DNA from 3 places in the Thiothrix nivea DSM 5205 genome. Region 2 is predicted to be linked to each of the others. Evidence: predicted binding sites of a transcription regulator. Region 2 holds the regulator's gene; each other region holds the start of a gene.
The links. The regulator HrcA, encoded in region 2, represses chaperone genes, less so after heat shock. The targets are predictions, from matches to a motif close to TTAGCACTCNNNNNNNNNGAGTGCTAA.

Region 1: rpoH (RNA polymerase sigma factor RpoH) is a predicted target of HrcA. The motif match lies at 4,530-4,556, and genes of this name have one in related genera.
Region 3: groES (co-chaperone GroES) is a predicted target of HrcA. The motif match lies at 5,574-5,600, and genes of this name have one in related genera.

The regions. Positions count from the first base shown of each region.
Region 1 is NZ_JH651384.1:3,361,232-3,369,265, reverse strand. It holds gene THINI_RS16960 (GNAT family acetyltransferase) at 1-555, shown strand, start outside; gene THINI_RS16955 (SPOR domain-containing protein) at 654-1,178, shown strand; gene THINI_RS16950 (hypothetical protein) at 1,189-1,665, opposite strand; gene THINI_RS24765 (T6SS effector amidase Tae4 family protein) at 1,650-2,426, opposite strand; gene THINI_RS16940 (HNH endonuclease) at 2,496-3,077, opposite strand; gene rpoH (RNA polymerase sigma factor RpoH) at 3,626-4,495, opposite strand; gene THINI_RS16930 (coiled-coil domain-containing protein) at 4,655-6,679, shown strand; gene THINI_RS16925 (DUF302 domain-containing protein) at 6,694-7,173, opposite strand; gene THINI_RS16920 (DUF302 domain-containing protein) at 7,170-7,643, opposite strand; gene THINI_RS16915 (c-type cytochrome) at 7,729-8,034, opposite strand, start outside.
Region 2 is NZ_JH651384.1:4,237,525-4,245,558, forward strand. It holds gene THINI_RS21110 (DNA topoisomerase III) at 1-1,706, shown strand, start outside; gene THINI_RS21115 (NAD(P)/FAD-dependent oxidoreductase) at 1,842-2,972, opposite strand; gene cysS (cysteine--tRNA ligase) at 3,081-4,466, opposite strand; gene THINI_RS21125 (OsmC family protein) at 4,481-5,035, opposite strand; gene hrcA (heat-inducible transcriptional repressor HrcA) at 5,150-6,208, opposite strand; gene THINI_RS21135 (NAD(+) kinase) at 6,295-7,179, shown strand; gene recN (DNA repair protein RecN) at 7,181-8,034, shown strand, end outside.
Region 3 is NZ_JH651384.1:3,757,529-3,765,562, forward strand. It holds gene dsbD (protein-disulfide reductase DsbD) at 1-284, opposite strand, end outside; gene cutA (divalent-cation tolerance protein CutA) at 281-580, opposite strand; gene THINI_RS18710 (H-NS histone family protein) at 903-1,289, opposite strand; gene THINI_RS18715 (PAS domain-containing protein) at 1,601-2,290, shown strand; gene tnpC (IS66 family transposase) at 2,300-3,718, opposite strand; gene THINI_RS18725 (putative bifunctional diguanylate cyclase/phosphodiesterase) at 3,748-4,971, shown strand; gene THINI_RS18730 (FxsA family protein) at 5,044-5,508, shown strand; gene groES (co-chaperone GroES) at 5,650-5,940, shown strand; gene groL (chaperonin GroEL) at 5,992-7,629, shown strand; gene mnmC (bifunctional tRNA (5-methylaminomethyl-2-thiouridine)(34)-methyltransferase MnmC2/FAD-dependent 5-carboxymethylaminomethyl-2-thiouridine(34) oxidoreductase MnmC1) at 7,758-8,034, shown strand, end outside.

The DNA of each region.
Region 1 (8,034 bases), 880 kb from region 2:
TACGTGGCCGACCTTGCCCGCCTGCGTATCACGGTCTTCCGCGAGTTCCCTTACCTCTACGACGGCACTGAGGAATACGAAGCCCGTTACCTGCAAACCTACCTCAACTCCCCCGCCAGCATCGCCGTGCTGGTGCTGGATGGGGAAAAGATTGTGGGCGCATCCACCGGCCTGCCCATGGCGCATGAAGAAGCCGACTTCCAGAAGCCATTCATCACGCACGGCTTCAACCCGCAAACCCTGTTCTACTGCGCCGAATCAGTGCTGCTGCCAGAATACCGTGGGCGCAGCCTCTACAAGACCTTTTTCCAAGGGCGCGAAGACCACGCCCGCCATCTCGGCGGCTTCACCCACCTGACCTTCTGCGGGGTGGAACGCCCTGTCGACCACCCCTTACGCCCAGCCCGTTACACCCCGCTGGACACCATCTGGCGCAGGTTCGGTTACGAGCAACATCCCGAGTTGCGCACCACCTACACTTGGAAAGACATCAACGAGGTAGCGGAATCCCCCAAACCGATGGTGTTCTGGGTGAAAACGCTCGCGGATGGTTGAAAGGCCGTATTTTGGTTTCCGCACCCCAACCTTTTTGTCTATAGTCATAGGGCAACAACACAGCGGAAAACGAGGTTGGAGTGAAGAGTTCAGGCAGGATGTCAGCAGGTTCCCGTTCAAGACAACGCGGCTTTGTCTTCAAGATGATCCATTCGCTGATGCTGGTCGCAGGTGCAGTCCTGCTGGTGCTGCTGTACCGTGCGGGCAAATTGCCTTTCATCAACTACAAACCGAACATTTCCGGCTGGGCCGCTGGGCTGGGCGGCAATGGCAACAGTGGCAATAACGATGTATGGGAACCTGACAATAACTACATCCGGGCAACCCAACGCCGTTCCGCTCCCGTCACCCGCCCCCGTGAAGACACCGAATATACTGACAACCGCTACGCCGTACAAATCGCGGCTGGCTACGATTCCCGGCAGTTGTATGTCTGGCGCGACCAGTTGGTCAGGGGCGGCTACAACGCCTATCTTGTCAGCCTGAATACGCCACGTGGGTTGATGTTCAAGTTACGGGTCGGCGCTTACGCCAGCCGTGTGCAAGCGGAATCAATGCGCGACAAAATACGCAACCGCTTCCCGACCAATTTCGGCGAAAGCTTTATCGTGGAAGGTAACTGACTTCAACCATTCACTTGGCCAACAGGTCATACTGGAAATTCTGCAAGCCCTGCTCCGCGCAATACACACTGCCCTGCATAATGTAAGTGGAAGGTTTGACGCCCCCGTTGATAATCAACCCCTGCACCTCCTGACCGCAATGTTTGCCCTTAGCGGGCGTTCCCAACACTGCCATTACCAGCGTGGTCTTGTTATGCCGGAAAACCTGCGCGCGCTGCCCTCCTGCCGCCAACATGAAATAGCAAGGAGCCATCGGCTTGAGCCAGATTGACGGCTCAGTCTGCCCCACCTGCAATTTACAGCCGCCGCCATCATCCCACAACGCCAGATGCAAGCCCCCTGCTTGCGCCTGATCCGTCACATGTGGCTTTTCCAGGCGTTCTGGCAAGGCCAATGGGCGCTGCTGCGGCTGGGAACCGGAATCACACCCGGCCAGCGGCAGCAACACCAGCGGGATTATTGCCAGCCATCCTAATGTATGGGCCAAAACCAGACCTCCTCGGAACGTTCAAAATAATCCAGTGAGCCATGCGCCATGCCAGGCCCCTCCAGGCTTGGGTCAACCATTCGGCGCACGATGCCCGTACCATCCCACAGGTCAATATGGTCGCCCTGGTTACCTTCGCCCCAGAAGTTATGAAAACAGACCAGACCCGTGCGTCCCTTGAATGCGCCCCAGGTCACATTGCTGCGTACTTCCACCAGACCAAAGCGATCCGGATGGCGGCGCATCCACTCAGCCACTTCCCGCGCCCGCAAGGTATGCCCCTTGTGCCCGGCATACCAACAAACCGATTTATCGTAGCCAGCCAGCAAGCCGCTGCGCAACAGGCAGGTTCCCATCATGATACCGCACTGGTTGCCGAAGTTGGGGGTACCTTCCGCATCCTTGCAGGGGAACACATCCCCCTCTGCAATTGCCGGATGATTGTTCCAGAGCCGGATAAACCCCAGCTGGACACCTTCCTCAGGCAACGTGCTACTGACTGGCGTCTCCGGTGGCGGTAGCTCAGGGCCATCACCTAACGGAGCTACTGGCGGTGATGCAGGCTCCGGTGGCGCAGGTTCTGTTGCTACAGGCAGCGGGCTAACAACAGGAGAAGACGGTACATTCGTGGCAGAACCCGAGGAAACAGGCATTGATGGCACAGGCGGTGGGGCTGTCATACTACTGCCAGGGGCGTTACTGGTATTCCGCCCAAACAACCAGGCAAACAGGCGGTTCCAGAACGAATTTGATGCAGGCATAGGCTACTCCACGATGAACCAACTTTTACTATAGAAAAAAATGCCCCAACCAACCGGATAAAATCCAGCCTACTGGCTACGCTCACGCAATATGCTATCACGCGGGAAATGCGCGCTCAGGAATTCCATCTGGTCAGCCAAGATATGCCGCCCTTGCAGATAAACATATTCCGCAAAGTTGGGCTGGAATGGAATTGCCAACAGCGGCATGTGCGCCTGTTCCGGGGTACGCCCACCCTTACGGCTGTTGCAATGCTTGCAGGCGGTGACGACATTCGTCCACACATCGCGCCCGCCTTTCACCAGCGGGTGCACATGGTCGCGGGACAAATCCCGTTCCAGAAAACGTTCCCCGCAATACAGGCAGATTTGGTCGTCACGCCGGAACAGGGTCGGGTTATTGAGGGGCGGCACATAATAGTCGTACAACTTATGCTTACTGCCGAAAGTGGCAATGATGGAATTCAGCTCAATCCGGCTTTGCCGCCCGGTTTTGGCGTTGATGCCACCGTGAATTTTGAGAATGGGAGTCCCACAGGTATAAGCTACCTGATCGGTGTAATACAGTTTGACCGCTGTTTGAAAATGTATCCATTCCAGCGGCATCCCACTAACATCCGTGCGCAGGATGAGTTGGTTTAACCTGAGCATCTCCGTTTCCTTGCCGTGACAGACCACGCCGCACAGTCTGCACCGGCATCATGACAAGCAGATGAAAGGATTCCGTTATTCTTGAGCCATGTCAAGTTACTACTGAATATCTTTCGGCATACTACCCAGCATCAAGTGATTCTTATCAAGAGGAAATGACATGTTGAGTTTTGACTATGGCCTGCCAGCAGCAATCGTTATTGCCCTGATCCTGTTTGCGTGGTTCAGCTTCTTTTCGGTTGTTTTCTCGGGCTAAAGCCATTTCCCTGGCTACCCGAAGGTAGCCCCAGCCAAAAGTATTTATATAAGCATCCGCTGATCTTGTCAGGGGTGGGGTATTGCTTTATCCTTTCCGCTACAAAGATTAAAGAGGTATGTAGATATGTTGAGCTGGGATTTTGGCATCCCGATGCTGATCGTTATAGGGATGATTGCGTTTGCGTGGTTCAGTTTCCTGTCGGTAGCGTTCTTCGGTTAAACGTCAGCATCTTTGACAAAAAAAGGCCGCTTACGCGGCCTTTTTCATATCTGCGGCAAGAAAACTGCCTTTATGCGGCTTCCATTACGCCTTGGCGTAACTTGTTGATCGCGGCATTCTCCAGCTGACGGATACGCTCGGCTGACACGCTGTACTTTTCCGCCAATTCATGCAAGGTCGCCTTGTTTTCAACCAGCCAACGGCTGGCTAAAATATCTTGGCTACGTGCATCCAAGCTTGCCATTGCATTCTGGAAACGCTCGCGGGTGTAGGTATCCCACTCTTCCGCTTCCAGCGTTTCCGCCGGGTCGGCGTCATCCGCCGCCAGATACTGGCTGGGCGAGAAGCTGGCAGTGTCTTCGTCGTCCTGATCTACACCCAGGTCGAAAGCCACGTCGTGGGCACTGAGGCGTTTTTCCATTTCCAACACTTCAGCGGTGGTGACACCCAGGTCATCCGCCATGGACTGGGCTTCCTCATGGTTCAACCAGCCCAGACGCTGCTTGCTGCTGCGCAGGTTGAAGAACAGTTTGCGTTGCGCCTTGGTGGTCGCCACCTTGACGATCTTCCAGTTACGCAGGATAAATTCGTGGATTTCTGCCCGAATCCAGTGCACGGCAAAGGAAATCAGCCGTACATTCATATCCGGCTCAAAACGTTTGACGGCTTTCATCAATCCCACATTCCCTTCCTGTACCAGATCCCCCAGGGGCAGGCCGTAGCCGCTGTACCCGCGCGCCACTTTGACAACAAAGCGCAGGTTGTGCAGGATCAGTTGACGTGCCGCTTCCAGATCGCCTGCATATTTCAGGCGATCTGCCAGCTCGCGTTCTTCTTCTGCTTCCAGCACGGGAATGGCGTGAATCGCATGGATGTAGCTTTCCAGATTCCCCACCGGAACGGGTAAGGTTTGTCCTCTAAGCATCAATGCGTTTGTCATGTGTGGTAGCCTCCTGTTGACTTTATGGCTCATCTTAGCACTCATTGGCTTAGAGTGCTAATACCCTTGTCGGGTTCCGTTTTTATGGTTGATTCATGCCCTGTTATATTTAGCACATTATCATGTATGATAACCGGATAAGCTGCTGAAATAATAACAATGAACCGCGAAGAGCTGACACTGATCGAAAAAATCGAGGGGAACCGTTTCCTGACCGCCGCCGACCGCCAGACCTTGATTGACCGCTGGCGCGACGCTTATGAACGGCTGCAAATAACCGAAGAACGGTTACGGGAACTCAACACCTCCATCCAACACAAGGACAAGCTGATCGACACGCTGGAGCAATCCCTGCGTGAACGCGACCAACACATGGAGCGTAAGGAGCAACTGCTCCACGAAAAGGAAAAACTGCTCCATTCCAGCCAAGACAATGCCCAAGAACTCGAACAGCAGGTCACCCAACGCGATGCCGCACTCCAGAACAAGGAAGACACCATCCGTGAGCGCGACCAGCTCATCCGCGACCTGGAAAACCACACCCGTGAAATCGAGCAACTGGCCAGCCAGAAAGAAAAATACATCCTCGAACGCGAAGACCAGATCCACATCCGCAACCGCCGTCTGGAAGAAAAGGATAACCACATTGGCAAGCGCGACCGCGAAATCGACAACCGCGACAAGCAACTGGCCAAACGCGACGACAATATCCAGGAACTCAGCCGCCAACTCGAAGAACTCAACCGCTGGATACGCGACAACCAACAGCGCACTTATACCCAGGAACAGCTCCTGCACGAGCGCAACCGTCACCTCACCGAACGTGACCGCCAGCTGAAAGAACGCGACCAACAAGTCCAGCAGCGCGATATGCGCCTGCGCGACGTTGACCGACTACTGCAACGCCGCGATGACTTGCTGCTGGAAAAAGACCAGCAACTGCGGTTGCGTGATGTCCTGGTACGCCGCAAAGTCGACCAGATCAGCCTGCGTAACGAACAGCTGGCCGAACAAACACGCCTCTTACATGAAAAGGAACGCATCAGCCAGGAACGCGAACAAATGCTCCTTCAGGCCGGGGAGCATTTGCAGGAACGTGACCGCCAAGTCGGCATCCGCGACCAGGCCATCCACGAGCGTGAACGCACCCTGCACCGCCGTGACGAACAAATCACCGCCCAGTTCCTGCAAATCCAGGAACGTGACCAACACATCCAACGGCGTGACCAGTCGATTGCCTCACTACAAGAACAAATACTGGCGCTTGACCACAACCTGCAACAACACCAGCAGCGTCTCGATGCCCATGGCTCGCATGTCACAGAAATGGAAAATATCCTGCTGGACAAAGAAAAACGCCTGGCCGAATACGCCAGCCTGATCAGCGCCCGGGATACACTGCTGGCGGAAAAAGACCAGTTCATCCAGCAGCAGGAACAACAAGTCGACGCGATTGCCAAACAACTGGGCGAACGCGACCAGAGTATGCAGGCAAAAGACCAGCACATCCTGGAACAAAGCCGTCTGCTCAGCGAACGCGAACAAATCCTGGTAGAACGGGAAGACGAATTCCACTTGCGCGAAGAACACCTGGCCGAGCGCGAACGCCAGCACACCAGCCGCGAAGCCCTGCTCTTACAGCACATTAATACCCTGACAGACTTAACCGCCAGACAGCAGCAACAGGAAGCCGAACGCGAAAACGCCCTGCAAATCCTCCAACAACAGGAGCAGACCCTCCAGCAACGCGAAACCCACCTGAGCGACCGTGAACGCCAATTTGCCGAGCGCGAAAGCGCATTGCAGGGGCTGCAAGACCAACTGACAACCCTGATCAACCAATACCAGCAACGGGAAGCCGCCCACGAAACCACCCTGCACAAAATTCAGCAGCGCGAAAACCAACTGGGCGAACGTGAACGGGAATATGCGCAGCGGGAAGCCACTCTAATGCAGCAATTGGATACCTTGGCTACCCTGACCGGCAATCAGCAGGCAATGACAAGCGACCGGCTGGCATTTGAGCACAAGATTGAACAGCGCGATAAGGTCATCACCCTCAAGGACACCATCATCGCCCAGCTCAACCAGCAATTGCTACACAAGGAAAAAGCCCTGCAACAGCGCGACGCCATCCTGCAACGGCTAGGCCAACAAATACGCCACTATAGCGCCACCGCGTAAAGGGCGGGCGGCCCTCAATGTGCCAACGCCACCGTAACAGAACCCTGCATGTCAGCCAGCACGGCACGGAAATCCTTTTCCCACCCATCCAGGCACGCCTGCAAGCTATCATCCGCATGTAACATCGGCGCGAGGCTGGAAGGGTTCAGCACTGACAGGATGGTATCCTTGCCTTCAGCATAAACCGCCAGTTTGAATGGGAACAAGGGGATCATTTCAGGATGTGTTTTGCTCAGCTCACGCACATCTTCTAGGCGGCCAAAAAACACCACCCGGTAATTATCGGTTTCATAGCCCATCTCATGCAGGCCACCATCACACTTCTGGATATGCGCCACCGTAAAACCGTGCCCTGCCAGCACGTCCTGAACTTGTTGCAGTGCCGGTTCAAATCCCTGCGCCACGCGCACAGTCAGCAGGTTGTCATTGGCATGGGCAAGTCCGGCATTCAGCAGCAACCACGCCAACAAGGTTAACAGGACAGGGGGTTTCATAAGGTTACCTCATCAAGAATTGCTGTGTACTTGGCCTCGATGCCGCGAAAAGCACTGGCCAGCTTGTCATTATCAAACAGAGCCATCATGGCTTGCACGTTCGCTGTCAGCAGTTGCACAGAACCATCTTCCCGTTCCACGACCGTAATCGCGCAGGGCAAAACCACCCCGATCCGTGGTTCTATCTGGATAGCCTCATGCAAATCATGAAAATTGCAAAAACGGATGCTGACCTGACGCTCATTGACGGAAAACTCATCGACCAACCCCTCTTCCAGATAACGGTCGGGGAACACCCTGAAATTGTGCGCCCGGATCGTTTCCCGTAACGACGCCAGCGTTTCCTCAAATGAATAAGGTGAATCATGTATCAGGGTCAGGCTGGTCTCATTGCTGGCAGCCACAGAACCCGCCGCCGCAAAGCCAAACAGCAATGCACCCGCGTACATCCACTTATCCCAAAACTTCATTGTGTAAAGCCCATCTCTCATAAAAATATTAGAGAATTCTAATATATTACCAGAAAAATGCAACTCTGCTCACTATTACGTCACGTCAAAACGTCACTTCATCCAGAATCAGGTCGTAACTGGCTTTGATGTGGGCAAATACCTCATCCAGTTGGTCATTGTTGAACAGCTTTGCGAGCACTTCCACATTCGCCGCCACAATCTGGACGCCACCACCCTCCTGTTCAATGACGGTCAGGCTGCACGGCAGGATGACGCCCAAGCGTGGCTCCAGCTTAAGCGCCTCATACAACTTGTTGAAATTGCAGAAACGCAGGGAAACTTGGCGTGTGTTGACGGAAAGCTCATCCGTCAAACCTTCTTCCAGATAACGGTCAGGAAAAACGCGGAA
Region 2 (8,034 bases):
GCGAGCAATACAAGCGTTGGAACCTTGCCTCCCTGCCGATCCTGCCCCAGCAATGGAAGCTGGAGGTGAAAAAGTCCGGCTCCAGGCAGTTCCGGGTCATCAAGGGACTGCTGGCGAAGACCCAACATGTGGTGATCGCGACTGATGCTGATCGTGAAGGCGAAATGATCGCCCGTGAAGTGATGGAGCTGTGCCGCTACCAGGGGCAAGTTTCGCGCTTGTGGTTATCAGCATTGGATGACGCCAGTATCCGCAAAGCACTCGGTCAGCTCAGGCCGGGGGCTTTCACCGAAAACCTGTATCAGGCCGGTCTGGCACGTAGCCGCGCTGACTGGCTAGTGGGGATAAACCTTAGCCGTGCCTACACCCTGACTGCCCAACGTAGCGGCCAGTTACAGGCCAATGTAGGGGCGCTAAGTGTCGGGCGGGTACAAACCCCGACATTGCGGCTGGTGGTGGATCGGGATGAACAAATCCGCAATTTCGTGCCAGTCGATTATTGGGAAGTTGTCGCTCATTGTCTGCCGGATGGCAATACGCAAACCTTCAAAGCCAACTGGGTTCCTGGCAAGGGCAAACCGGGAGTGGATGAGGAAGGGCGCTGCATCGACCAGCTCTTGGCGGAACAGGTGACGACGGCATGCAAGGGGCAACAGGCCGAGGTGCTACGCTGCGACACCGAGCGCAAACGGCAGGCCGCGCCCTTACCCTACGACCTTTCCAGCCTCCAGGTAGAAGCCACGCGGCGCTGGCGGCTGGGTGCGCAACAGGTGCTGGACATCGCCCAGGCGTTGTACGAAAAGCACAAGCTCGTGACTTACCCCCGTACCGATTGCTGCTATCTGCCGGTTTCCCAGTACAGTGAAGTAGGGGGCGTGCTTAAAGCGCTACTAAAAACCGACCAGAATCTGGCGGAATTGGTTGCACAAGCCAACCCCCGCCTCAAAAGTAAGGTTTGGAATGACAGCAAGATCACTGCTCACCACGGCATCATCCCTACTGCCGCCGCAGGCAGACTGGAGCAACTATCCGAACACGAATACTCCATCTACGACCTGATCCGCCGCCGCTATCTGGCGCAGTTTTTCCCCGTCCACGAATATGACCAGACCACGATCGAACTGGACTGCCAAGGCTACCGCTTCCGTGCTACCGGCCGGGTTAGCAGGGTCTTGGGCTGGAAGATTGCCTATCAGGGGCCGGAAACCGAAACGCCAGATGGTAAGCCGGAGGCAAATGACCCAGAAGCACAGGCATTGCCTGCCCTGAACAAGGGTGATCAGGTACTGATGCAGGATTTGACTGGCACCAAACGCCAGACCAAACCGCTGCCGCCCTACACAGAAGGCACGCTGATCCAGGCCATGAAGGGCATCGCCAAGCTGGTGGAAAACCCCAAGCTCAAGGCTATCCTCAAGGAAAACGCCGGAATCGGCACCGAAGCTACCCGCGCCGCCGTCATCGAAACTTTGTTGCAGCGCAAACTGTTGGAACGTGAAGGCAAACGCAAATGCCTGCGAGCCACCCCAAAGGGTATTACCCTGATCGGAATGCTGCCTGGAGCCGTCAAAAATCCGGCTCTGACCGCTGCTTGGGAACAGGCACTGGAAGCGGTCGCCAGTGGGGAAATGACGCTGGCAGAATTCATGGGCAAGCAGGAACATTGGTTAAACAAGATGTTGGAACGGGTGAGGGCAGCGGTGTGAGGGTCTAACCCGTAGCCTGTCCGGTCAACTAGCGGGTGTCCGGAAAAGCAGGTGGAGTTGCTCTCCCAGAGTACCCAACCTCTGGTGGTGGCACCGTGCCGGTTCGATCCCGGGCATCATGTCTGGGGTATGCAATCAGCGGTACTGACGCAGATACCACCATTCAAACCCACGCTTCATCCAGTGGAATACCCGACAGGATGGTAACACCAATGAACGTTTTTCAGTCCTCGCCACCAGTGTGCCTTTGTTGACGGAATCGACGATGCAAACCAGTTCAACCTTGAAAGTGGCATCCGCAGCCCCGCCATTCAGGTCAGCCAGCAGGTTTTTCGCCGCAGCTTCCGCTTGCAGGTCAGCCATGTGTGCCTGTTTTGGCATCCAGTCGGGGCCGGGGAAACTGCCGGAATCGCCCGCGACGTAAACCTTGTCCCAGCCTTCCACCTTGCAGTGTTGGTCAGCCTTGACCAGGCCACCGGTGGAGCGGGGCAGTTCGGTATTGTCGAACCACTGGTTGCCGGTCATGCCGGGCATGAACAGGATCAGGTCGGCGTTAAATTCACCGCCTTCAGTCATGACTTTTTCAGCCGTGAAACCCTTCATTTTGTGGCCGAGGTGGGTTTCGATGCTGCGCTTGCCCATTTCGGACAATAGGCCAGACATGGCTTTGGGGCCGAGTCGGTTGCCGGGCTGGGGGGCAGGGCTGAAGAAGGTCAGATGGAACTTGTCGCGGCGGCCTTGCTGGCGCAGCAGGGTATCAATGCCAAACAGGAACTCGAACATCGGGCCGCCACGCATGGCGCTGGGTTCGTTCGGATTGCCTGCAAAGCCGATGGCGATGCTGCCGCCTTGCATGGCTTCCAGCCGGTCGCGGATTTTTTCGGCAGCACTGATGCCTTCGCAAGGCGTGATGGCATGTTCAATACCCGGCAGTTTCTTGATGAAACGTCCGCCGGAGGCAATGATCAGACCGTCGTTGTGGATTTCACCTGTGTCGGTTGCCACGATCCGCCCACCATCGCGCAGGCCAGTAGCGTTGCCTTGGTGGAACTTGACATTCATGCGCTGGAAGAAGTTGTCCAGCGGCACGGTCAGGTCTGCGCGGGTGCGCAGTCTGTTGGGAATCCAGATGATACCGGGCAGATAATGCAGTTCGGCGCGTGGCGCGACCAGGGTGATTTCTGCATTCTGGTCGAGCTTGCGCACTTGACGGATAGCGCTCAGGCCAGCAAAGCCAGCGCCAATGATGGTAATTTTTTTGTTCATGTGTTCCTATCTATATTCGGTTCGATACCGAATTATTCCGACTGGTTCGCTCAAGTAAAATGCGAAAAAGCAAAGTGGGGGCAAATCAGCCAGTTCCGTATGAAAAGTTTAAGCGCGTCGCCAACTGGTAGCGCCAGCACTGTCTTCCAGAATGACGCCTTTGGTTTTCAGTTCATCGCGGATGCGGTCTGATTCGCCCCAGTTTTTGGCGGCACGTGCTGCCAGCCGTTGTTGGATCAGCGCGTCTATGTCGGCATCGCTCAGGCCATCCGCGCCCGCGCTGCCTTTGAGCCATTCTTCGGGGTTGTCTTGCAGTATGCCCAATGCCTTGCCGAGCAGCTTGAGCAGCGCGCCCAATGGGGCGGCAGCGCCTTCGCTTTGCTCAGTACGGATGCGGTTGATGTCACGAGCCAGCTCAAACATCACGGCAATGGCTTCCGGAGTGTTGAAATCATCATCCATGGCCGCATCGAAACGCCGTTCGTACTCGGTATAGTTGGCTGCTCCAGCCTCAGGCAAGCCGCGCAGCGCAGTGTACAACCGGCTGAGGGAGGCATTGGCTGCATCCAGTTGGTCAGTTGCGTAGTTCAATTGGCTACGGTAATGGCTGTTGAGGATGAAGAAGCGCACCGCTTCCGCGCGGTAGTGTTGCAGCACTTCGCGGATGGTGAAGAAATTGCCCAGCGATTTCGACATCTTTTCGTCGTTAACGCGGATAAAACCGTTATGCATCCAGTAATTGACGTGCTTGTGGCCGGTGCAGCCTTCGCTTTGGGCAATTTCGTTCTCGTGATGCGGGAACTGCAAGTCACTGCCGCCGCCGTGGATGTCGAAATGGTCGCCGAGCAGTTTCTGTGACATGGCGGAGCATTCGATGTGCCAGCCGGGGCGGCCTGCCCCCCAGGGTGCATCCCAGGCCGGTTCGCCAGGTTTGCTGGCTTTCCACAGCACGAAATCCATCGGGTCGTCTTTTATTTCGTCGACGGCTACCCGCTCACCGGCGCGCATGTCTTCCAGCTTGCGCCCGGACAGTTTGCCGTAGCCGTCGAATTTCGATACGTCGTAGTAAACGTCGCCGTTGCTGCCCTGATAGGCCAGGCCCTTGTCGAGCAGGGTCTGGATCATGGCCAACATTTCCGGAATATTGCTGGTGGCGCGGGGTTCATCATCCGGGCGCAGCACGTTGAGGGCGGCTTCGTCCTCATGCATGGCGTCAATGAAACGGGCGGTGAGCGCTTCGATAGGTTCGCCATTTTCAGCTGCCCGCTTGATGATTTTGTCGTCAATATCGGTAATGTTGCGCACGTACTGCACGAGATAACCACTGGCTTTCAGGTAGCGGTACACAGTGTCAAACACGACCATCACCCGCGCATGACCAAGATGACAATAGTCGTAGACCGTCATTCCGCAGACGTACATGAATACCTGGCGGGGGTGGATGGGGTGGAAGGTTTCTTTTTGACGGGTCAGGCTATTGTATATGTGTAACATGGCTGGCTTTCAGGTTAGTCTATCAGTTTGCTCAGGATGTTTGCGCCATTGCTAATGGTCTTGTGTACCGGGCAACGGTCGGCAATGTCCAACAGGCGTTCGCGCTGGTCATCAGTCAATTCGCCGATGATCCGGATGTCGCGCTCAAATACGCTTTGCTTGTTGACGTCGCGGCTGTGGCGCAGGGTGACGACCACATCGGTCACAGGCCATTTCTTGCGTTCGGCATACATGCGTATGGTCATGGCGGTGCAGGAACCCAGGGCGGCTTTCAGGTACTGGTAAGGCGCAGCGCCGAGGTCATCTCCACCCAATGGTACCGGTTCGTCGGCAACCATCTGGTGTTTGCCCGCGTTGATGTCACAAGTATAGGTGCCTTCGGCATCGCGAAGGTTGACGATAACGGTATGCGGGTCTTTCACTTGTGCGTCCATAAGTTTCCCTTGGGTCGAGGCTGTAAACGCGGTAGCCGGCTGGATAAGGTACAGGCGCTTCTGTAACCGTAGCAATGAACGGACGCCTGCCACATCCAGCCGACTCCCTGCATCTTCGGGGTTTTTGGATGGCATTGAAAATGCCCTGACTGTATTCAGGCAAAACGGGCATTGTTTCGGCTATCAGGGCAGAATGTTAGCGGAAAGGCAGGCGGGCGGCTAGCCTGTCATACCTGTGAGCGCGGTGTTTCAGGATATCTTCGAATTTAGCGCCACGCTCAACAGCCGCGCAGTAATATCGACCACCGGAATCACCCGCTCATACGGCATCCGTTTTGGCCCGATGACGCCCAGCACGCCTATCTGTTCGCCATCCACCATGTAAGGCGCTGTCACCAGGCTGCATTCCTCGAACACTGACTGCCCGGATTCGCGCCCGATGAAAATTTTTACCCCTTCTGCCTGCAAGCATTTGTCCAGCAAACTCAGGATGTCGCGCTTGCGGGTAAACGCGGCGAACAGTTCGCGCAGTTTGTGGATATCAGACAGGTCGTCATACCCCATCAGGTTGGTTTCACCGGCAATGACGTAATCTTCGTCCTGACGGTCATCCAGGTCGGCAACGGTTTTTTCACCCAGTTCGATGGCTGACAGCATCATCCGGTTCATGTCTTCGCGGTGCTGGCGCATTTCTTCCAGCAAGGTCGTGCGTGCTTGCTGCAAATCCTTGCCGATCAGGCGCTCGTTGAGGAAGTTGGCAGCCTGTTGCAAGTCACTGGAACTTACGTCGCTATCCAGTTGAATAATCCGGTTTTGTACTTCATTGCGGTTCATGACCAGAATGGCTAGCACCTGCCGTTCAGACAGGCGCATGAATTCGATCTGGCGGATAGCGGAAGGGTTGCGGCGTGGCATACTGACCACGCCAGTCAACTGGGTGATACCGGATAACAGGCTGGAAGCCGACTGGATGAGGGAACCAGGGTCGCGTTCCGCTTTCAGTTGGCCTTCCAGTATGTGCAATGCCTGTTGTTCCAGTGGTTTGATGTTGACCAGCGCATCGACGAACAGGCGGTAGCCCTGCGAGGTCGGAACCCGCCCCGCCGAGGTATGCGGCGCGCGGATATAGCCCATTTCCTCCAGATCAGCCATCACGTTGCGGATGGTGGCAGCGCTCAAATCCAGCCCACTGGCACGGGCAAGGTTGCGCGAGCCGACCGGCTGGCCGTCCTGGATGTAGCTTTCCACCAGCACCTTGAGGATGTGGCGGGCGCGGTTGTTTAATTCCGGGTGCGAATGTGTTGTCATGTTTTCATTTATAGGGGCAAACCTGTGTAGATACAAGCCTGTTAAACTTGCATTTTATGCGCGGCTTTGCCAGCCTTGCAGCTTTAATGAAACAAGAACCGGTTATGAGCCCGTTTTCCCATATTGGTATTTTCACCAAACCCAATGACACCCGTGTGGACAAGACCTTGCACCAGTTGCATGAATTCCTGCTACAACGCGGTTTCCAGGTTTTTTGTGACCAGAATGCTGGCCTGATTCTCAATATGCCTGCCATGGCTGCGGAAGAGCTGGCGCGGCGGATTGACCTTGCTATCGTGGTGGGAGGGGATGGAACCCTGCTGTCATCCGGGCGCTTGCTGGCAGCGCATGAAGTGCCGATTGTCGGCGTCAACCTGGGGCGCTTAGGCTTTCTGGTAGATGTTTCCCCAGACGAAATGGCTACGCAACTGGAACACATCCTGCGCGGCGAGTACAAGGAAGAGACACGCTTCGTCCTGCAAGCAGAAGCCAGCCGCGACGGGGAAATCCTCGGCAGTGGCGATGCACTGAATGATGTGGTGCTGCATGTGCGCAACGAAATCCGCATGATCGAATTCACCACCTGGGTAGACGGGCATTTCGTCAACACCCAGCGGGCGGATGGCATGATCATCGCCACTCCGACCGGTTCCACCGCCTATGCGCTCTCCAGCGGCGGGCCGATCATGCACCCCGGCTTGCAAGCAATCGCACTGGTGCCAATTTGCCCGCATACCCTCAGCGACCGCCCATTGGTCATTAACAGCCAAAGCGTGATTGAAATCCAGCTGTGTGAACAACGCGACATCCCTGCGCGCCTATCGTTTGATGGGCAAAACAATATCGGGCTGGAGTCCGGTGACCGCATCCGTCTCCACACCCGCCCGGAAAAAGTGCGCCTGTTGCACCCGCAAGGTTACGATTACTACCACATCCTGCGCGCCAAACTGCACTGGGGAGTCCAGCTTTGATATGCTGACACACATCCATATCCGCGACTTCGCCATCATCGAAGCGCTCGACCTTGAACTGTACCCCGGCATGACCGCCCTGACCGGGGAAACCGGCGCGGGCAAATCCATCCTGCTCGACGCTATCGGGCTGGTGCTGGGCGACAAGGCCGACAGCAGCACCGTGCGCCACGGTGCGGACAAGGCCGAAATCACGCTGAGCGTCGACATCACCCAAACCCCTTCCGCCCGCGCCTGGCTGGAAGGGCAGGGCATGGATGGCGAAGACGAAACCTGCATCCTGCGCCGCCTCATTACCGCCAACGGCAAATCACGCGCGTGGATCAACGGTTCCCCCGCCAACCTCACCCAGTTACGCGAACTCGGCGAACAACTGGTCGACATCCACGGCCAGCACGAACACCAGTCACTGATGAAAAAGGATGCCCAGCGCGACATGCTGGATGCTTTCGCCGAAAATGACGGGCTGCTCGCCAACACCCGTGCAGCCTGGAAAAGCTGGAAGCAACTGCACGAGCGCGTCACCACCCTTGCCAGTCAGAACCAGCAGCATCAGGAACGTGTCGATCTGCTGAAATTTCAGGTGCAGGAACTTGGCGCACTGCAATTACAGGCGGAAGAACCTGAACAGCTTGACGAAGAACTCAACCGTCTTGCCAACGCCGAACAGCTACGTTCCACCGCCGCGCAAGGCTACGATCAGCTGTACGACAGCGAACCCTCGCTGTATTCCACGCTTGGCAGCCTGATCCACGATTTGGAAACGCAGGTCGGCATTGATGCCCGCTTGCAAACGCCGCTTGAGTTGCTGACCAGCGCCCAGATTCAGGTGCAGGAAGCCGCCATCGAACTGCG
Region 3 (8,034 bases), 480 kb from region 2:
TGGAAGACTTCAATGGTGCCAAAGTTAGGGTCGTTCTTGCTGTCGCCTTTGGGGAAGCTGGGGTCGGCCAGCGTCAGCCCTGTATTTTCAGTCTCAAAACCGAAGCGGTCGCGGTATAGGTAATAACCGTCTGCTATATCCCAGGTGGCTTTAATCTTGTCAGGTGTAACGGCCTCGGCCTTGAATTTGAAGGCTTCGTCAGGCGGCAATAAGTCTTCCTGCTTGAGTGCATGAGCTTGTAGCGAAGCAACAAGCAATAGCAGGAAGCAGAGCAGTTTTCTCATTCTTGGGTACTCTCTTCAATCCATCCTAAGTAGTCTGGTAAACCGTGGCTGATGCCAGTCGCAATGATTTCTGGCAATTGGTAAGGGTGATGGGCGCGTATCAGGGTCTCGACCTGTGCGTAGCAAGCCTGTCGGGTTTTGATCAGCAACAGGTATTCGCTGTCTTCACAGACTTCACCTTTCCATTGATAAATCGAAGTCATGGGTGGCATGACATTGATACAGGCGGCAAGTTTTTCCTCCAGTAACTTGTGTGCGAGGGATCGGGCGGTATCCTGATCCGGCAAGCTTGTCATTATAAGCAGACAATCCGTCATTCTTTAGAGTCGTTTACCTAGATTCGGGTAATAGTAGAGTAAATGAGGGGGATCGGCAAAACATCTTCGCTTCCTTTTGCGGTGTAGGGTGTTTTTGCTTCTTGGTAAACGGGAAGTCGTTGAAAAAAAGGAATTTACAGTGTCTTTTGCGCAACAGTCGTGGTTTCTTTGCAACAGGCTGGGGGTGTTCTGAAAAGGGCGATACAGGGAGGCTGGGAGATAAAAAACTTATAGCTGAGGCATGGGGGGAGGGATAAAAGGAAGCCTGTTTAAATCAAGCTTCCTTAAACCTGTATGTGAGTTAAATCAGGCATTCATCCAAGCTATGGCCAGAGCCGACCCACTCTTCCACCCAGCCAGGCTTTCTGCCGCGGCCACTCCAGGTTTGTTCCGGGCTATTCGGGTTTTTGTATTTGGGTTTAATCACCCGTTTTTTACCTGAGCGCGCTTGCATGACTTCATCCAGGGTAAAACCAGCTTCTTCCACCATTTCTTCAATGGTTTGGCGCAGGCTTAATAATTCAGTATCACGGCGGTTGGCTATTGCGCTGTCAATGCTGCCCTTTAGTTTTTCAAGTTCGGCGACGCTGAGGCTGGAAATATCAACTGACATAAATAACACCTTTCCTTTTGCATTATGATGAAAAAATATTTTCGGTATATTCCTTTTCTTTAAGGCTAAAGTCAAGTATGGATTAATAAAATTAAAGGCTCCAGATTAAAAATATAAGGGAGGGCACAATTTTTTTAGTTTTGTCACTGGTGTGTTTTCAGGTAAACACCCCACCTTCCCTGATGATTTTTTATCAGACAGGCGGGTGTAGCAGGAAGCGGGCTGATTCTATATACTGAACCCCAATATCTAATCATAACTATTACATTAATAACACATTTCAGGGGGATTTGATGCGCTTGGCCGTTCCAATCCTGTCATTGGCCGGATTAGTGGTTATCTCCACTTGGGCAGTACTCAACAGGCAAACCGATAGTAGTATGCTCATGGCAACCAGTCTGTCGCTGGTGACAGAATTCATGCCTTATTTGATGCTGCTCATATTGGCCGCGCAGGTAACACTGGTGTATCTGCAACTTCGCCCCCGTGCGCTTGCGAACCGTACTGCCCTAGTTGAAGCAGGCGAAATCAGCATGGAAAAGCCGGACACTGCCCCTGAACAAATGAATACTGAGTGGGTGTTGGATGCGCTGGCTGGCGGTGTGATTGTGACAGATCAGCAGGGTAAAATCACTTATATGAACAGCAGCGCGGAAAAGCTGACGCTTTGGCAGCGTGACAAGGTGTTGGGTGAGCATATCGGTAAAATCCTCAAACTGGAAGACATGCAGGGTAATCCGCTGGGGGAACGCGCTTTTGAGGCCAATCGCGCCCATCCCGGGCATCCCTTGCAGTTTGGGCAGGTTAAACTGATTCCACGGGTAGGTGATTTCCGTTTTGTGGAATTAAATACAACCTGCATCTTGGAGAACTGTAAAGCTGTGGTTTTCATTTTTCGTGATGTGACTTCTGACCGGAAAATCATTAATCGTCTGTACCGTCAGGCTTCCCATGATGCGTTGACTGATCTGATGAACCGCACCAGTTTTGAGCAGTATGTAGAACAGTTGGCGCATGATACTTCCAGTCTTACCCGTACCCATGTTTTGGCCAGCGTGGATCTGGATAATTTGTAACTACTCAGTCTATGCCAAAACCGATCTGAGGGACTCAAACGGATTCCGTCCCTGCAGCTTGTTGGTTTCCCAAACGGAACGGATGACACAGAAGGCATCGGCACCACCGATAGCCCGGAATCCGCCCGCCACCTTGAGTTTGACTTTCACGGGGCGCACTGCCCGCTCGGCGAGGTTGTTGTCAAACGGCACGTCAAACCGCTGGATGAACAGCAACACCGAATCCTTGAAGTCGCGCAAGCGGCATAACAGGTTTCTGGCCGGGTGCTGCTTCGCTTTACCCTGTTTGGGGTGGGTTTTGGGCAGTTCAGGGAAGACCAGCAGGCCGTGGTTCACCCATTGGTCATAACGCTGCCCCAGTTCTGCCATCTGGTCAGGCGTCAGGGAGTCATGTTGTGCTGCCCTCGCTTGTGCCACGGCGGTTTTGGCATCAACCAGGACTTGTTTGAGCTGTGCAGGCCATTGGTGCCGGAGGGTTTCGTCAAAGTAGTTCAGCTCACGCAGCAGGTGTGCCCCACACAGGCCATGCACCACGTTGTCGAAGCGGAAGTAAGGTTTCCAGTGGTCATGCACGGCAACCCCGTTGAAGACAGGCAGGATACCGGCGGCGACCATGGCTTCCTGTCCCCGCTTGGCATGGGCGGTGTAGTACACCGCTTCCGGGGTGGCGGCCACATGCAGCCATTGGGTTTTGCCTTGGGCCCGGATACCGCTTTCATCAAAGTGTGCCACCGGGCTGGTGCTGATGGTTTGCCGGATGTCGCCGTAGGTGGCGGTGAGGCTGCCGCTGGCCTGGCTGACCCAGCGTTGCACACTGCCATCGGAAGGCTTGATGCCATATTGGTCAGATATGACCTCCGTTACCCGCGACAGCGAGATGAAATGCCCATGAACCAGGCCGACCGCATACGCTTTCAGGCGTGCCCCATAACTGATGTACGGGGGCAGTGATGCGGGGAATTCCCCTGCATGGGCTTTGCCACAACGGCAAGTGCTGATGATCTGGCGATATTCCGTCACCACGATTTGCGGGGCGGGGATGTCCCATTGCTGGCGGCGTTCAGCCACGGCCACAGCCGCTTCGGATAGCGGCAGGCCACAACCACAGTAGCCGACGGCACGGCAATCCTCAACGTAATCGGGCGATGGGTGCATGACAAGGCTATGCCCCTTGTGTCCCGGCTGGCCACCTTTGGGGCGTTGGCCTGCTTGACGGGGTTGGGCTGGTTGGCGCTTCAGCCCATCCGATGACGGCGGTTTGTGCGAATTCTTGCTGTTTTTGCCCAACTGCGCCTCCAGTTCAGCTACCCGGGTTGCCAGTGACGATAGCTGTTCTATCGTGTCAAACAGCGACAACACCAAATCCACCAGCTGGGCGTGGCTCAACTGCTGCAAATCTTCTCTCGTGGGGTGGATGAACTGGTTCATAAGGATAGCGTAGCTGATTTTTTAGGGAACTGAGTAGTTACGATAATTTCAAAATTATCAATGATACCTGTGGGCATTTGGCGGGTGATGAGCTATTGAAACATGTTGCGCACATATTCCGTCATGCAGTCCGCCGTTCTGACAAGGTGGCGCGTATTGGCGGCGATGAGTTCGCTGTTTTTCTGGAGGATTGCGGGCTGGAAAAAGGCCGCAATATTATGGAGTCTATCCTGACCGAGTTGCGGAATTTCCGTTTTAGCTGGGAAGGCAAAGTGTTTTCGGTAGGGGCGAGTATCGGCTTACTGGAATTTATGCCTGCGGCTAATGTCCAGATCAAGCAATTGTTTTCAGATGCGGACAAAGCCTGTTATACAGCCAAGGCACTGGGGCGCAATCAGGTGTTTATCCATGCTGAGGAAAAGCGTGAGGAAATGTCCAATCAGCGCGTACATGACTGGAGCAAATTGCTGAAAGATGCCATCCGCGAAGACCGTTTTATCCTGTTTGCCCAGCCGATTGTACCTTTGCGGCATGAGCAGGGCAGGTCGTTCCGCCAGTTTGAAGTCCTGTTGCGGTTGCCGTTCCGTCAGGCATTGCTGAACCCGGGCAGTTTTCTGCCGGTTGCCGACCGGCTCGACCTGATGACCAGTATCGACCGCTGGATTATCCGCAAAGCACTGGAAATGTTGGCAGGCTGCCGCTGTGATCCTGCCAGTGGCCAGTGCGTTGAAACCCGTCTGATGATTAACCTTTCCGCCCAGTCGGTGCAGGATGCGCGTCTGTTCCCCTATGTGGAGCAGCAAATCAAGCAATTCAATATTGAGCCGGGTACGATTTGTTTCGAGATTTCAGAATCCGTCGCCATCAGTAATTTTGTCCATGCAAAGCGGGTAATGAATGCCCTGCATGGCCTGGGTTGCCACGTGGTGTTGGATGACTTTGGCAGTGGTTTTTCCTCCCTCAGCTATCTGCGTGAATTGCCGTTGAGTTACCTGAAAATCGACGGCAATTTTGTCCACAACCTGGTTTCCAGCCCGGTGGATGCGGCCATGGTCAAGGCTGTACATGATGTCGGCCAGGTAATGAACTTACTGACCATCGCGGAACTGGTGGAAGACGCGGAAACCCTGCGGAACCTGCGCCAGATTGGCGTGGATTTCGCCCAGGGCTACTATTGCGGGCGACCTATCCCCTTGGTACAGCTTTGCCAACGCATCCAGAATGGCATGGCTATGGATACCAAAGCTGCCTGATTTCGCTATCGGTATTGAAAATACCGGATTCAGACCGATATATATCGTGTTATCGGTTTGAATGGAATTTTCATGCGCCCCCTACCTTTGTTTGGTGTCTTTTTCCTACTGCTCCCGTTTATTGAGATCTGGTTGTTGATTAAGGTAGGCAGTGCCATTGGCGCACTGCCCACCATCCTGCTGCTGATCCTGGCGGGTGTGGCAGGCGTCTTCCTGTTGCGCCATCAGGGCTTTGTCACCTTGACCCGTTTGCAGCGTAGCCTGAATGCAGGCGAGTTGCCGGCCCAAGCCATGCTGGAAGGGGCGCTGCTCGTACTGGCAGGCCTGCTGTTCCTGATCCCCGGCTTTTTCACTGACATACTGGGTTTGTTGCTGGTGTTGCCACCTACCCGTTATTTGTTGTTGAAAGTGCTGTTGAAGAGCAGCCTGACGGTTGTCGGCGATTACCAGCAGCATCCGGGGCAGAGGCGCAAACGGGGGGATATTGAGGGCGAAGTTGTCCGCCGCCAGGACGATGACGGGTCGTTTCTGCCTTGAAACAACAGGCTGATCCAAAAAAATTCATCAAGCTGCCCTTGACTTTGCCTAACCCGACCTTATTATTGGCACTCACTAGCCTAGAGTGCTAACAACAACCCGAATGTCCTAAATTACTTTTGGTTCGAGGAGACAATTCCAATGAATATCCGTCCTTTGCACGACCGCGTTGTAGTCCGTCGTATGGAAGAAGAGCGTAAAACTGCCAGTGGCATCATCATTCCTGACAGTGCGGCTGAAAAGCCGGATCGCGGCGAAGTGGTTGCCGTAGGCCCAGGCAAGATGACTGACAATGGCGAGCGTGCAGCCCTGCAAGTGAAAATTGGCGACAAGGTTCTGTTCGGCAAATACGCCGGCACTGCTGTCAAGATCGATGGCGAAGAAGTGCTGATCATGCGTGAAGAAGACCTGCTGGCTGTTATCGAAGGCTAAGCGGTAAATACATTTCCCTACCCGGACAAGATTTGAAAGAGGTTTAAGACAATGAGTGCTAAAGAAGTACGTTTTGGTGATGACGCCCGTTCCCGCATGGTGAAAGGCGTTAACGTTCTGGCTAATGCTGTAAAAGTTACCCTGGGGCCTAAAGGCCGTAACGTCGTGCTGGAAAAATCTTTCGGTGCGCCAACCGTTACCAAGGACGGTGTATCCGTCGCCAAGGAAATCGAACTGGAAGACAAGTTCGAGAACATGGGCGCGCAACTGGTGAAAGAAGTTTCTTCCAAAACTTCCGACGCTGCCGGTGACGGCACCACTACTGCGACCGTTCTGGCGCAGGCTATCGTCCGTGAAGGCATGAAAGCCGTTACCGCTGGCATGAACCCGATGGATCTAAAGCGCGGTATCGACAAGGCAGTCATCGCTGCGGTTGAGCAACTGCAAGCCATGTCCAAGCCTTGCGCAGACAACAACGCGATTGCCCAGGTTGGCACCATTTCTGCCAACTCTGACGAAGCTATCGGCAACATCATCGCCAACGCGATGGATAAAGTGGGCAAGGAAGGCGTCATTACCGTTGAAGAAGGTTCCGGCCTCGACAACGAACTCGACGTTGTGGAAGGTATGCAGTTTGACCGTGGCTACCTGTCCCCTTACTTTGTCAACAATCAGCAGAGTATGGCTGCCGAACTGGAAACCCCATACATCCTGCTGCACGACAAGAAAATTTCCAACATCCGCGAACTGCTGCCTGCGCTGGAAGGCGCTGCCAAGGCTGGCAAGCCGCTGATGATCATTGCTGAAGACATCGAAGGCGAAGCACTGGCGACTCTGGTTGTGAATAACATCCGTGGCATCGTGAAAGTGGCTGCTGTTAAAGCGCCTGGTTTCGGCGACCGTCGCAAAGCCATGCTGCAAGACATCGCGATCCTGACTGGCGGTACTGTCATTTCTGAAGAAGTCGGCATGAGCCTGGATCAAGTCACCCTCGACGATCTGGGTCAAGCCAAGCGCGTGGTCATCACCAAGGAAAACACCACCATCATCGACGGCGCTGGCGCTGCTGATGACATCAAGGGTCGTGTTGACCAAATCCGTGCACAGATCGAAACCACCACGTCCGACTACGACCGTGAAAAACTGCAAGAGCGCGTAGCCAAACTGGCTGGCGGTGTTGCAGTCATCAAGGTTGGCGCTGCCACCGAAGTCGAAATGAAGGAAAAGAAAGCCCGCGTTGAAGACGCCCTGCACGCAACCCGTGCTGCGGTGGAAGAAGGCGTAGTGCCTGGCGGTGGCGTTGCGCTGGTACGCGCCCTGCAATCCATCGGCGACCTGAAAGGCGACAACCACGATCAGGATATGGGCATCAAGATCGCCATGCGCGCGATGGAAGAGCCGCTGCGCCAGATCGTTGGCAACGCTGGCGAGTCTGCTGATGTTGTCCTGAACGCGGTGGAAGCTGGCGAAGGCAACTTCGGTTACAACGCCCGCACGTCCGAGTACGGCGACATGATCGCCATGGGTATCCTGGATCCTACCAAAGTTACCCGTACTGCCCTGCAAAACGCAGCGTCTGTTTCCGGCCTGATCATCACTACCGAAGCGATGGTGGCTGAACTGCCGAAGAAAGATGCAGCTCCAATGCCTGACATGAGCGGCATGGGTGGTATGGGCGGCATGATGTAAGCGTGCTGCTGACACCGCCTGCCGTTGCGTAGGCAAACTGAAAAGCCCGGCATTCAATCCCCTGAATGTCGGGCTTTTTTATTGCCCACAGTGTTGTCCCGCAATCCGGAACAGTATACTGCGGTGCTATGCAAGAACTTGTTCCCGCCCACATCCAGCTTGATGCCACTGGCACGCCGTATGCGCCTGCATTCGCTGATTGCTATTTTTCCCGTCAGGATGGTTTGGCGGAAACCCGGCATGTATTTCTGCAAGGCAACCACCTGCCCCAACGCTGGCAGGGCAGGGAGCAGTTCGTTATTGCCGAAACCGGCTTTGGTGCCGGGTTGAATTTTCTCGCAACCTGGCAGGCATGGCAGGTTGACCCGCAGCGTTGTGGGCGCTTGCACTTCATTTCCATCGAAA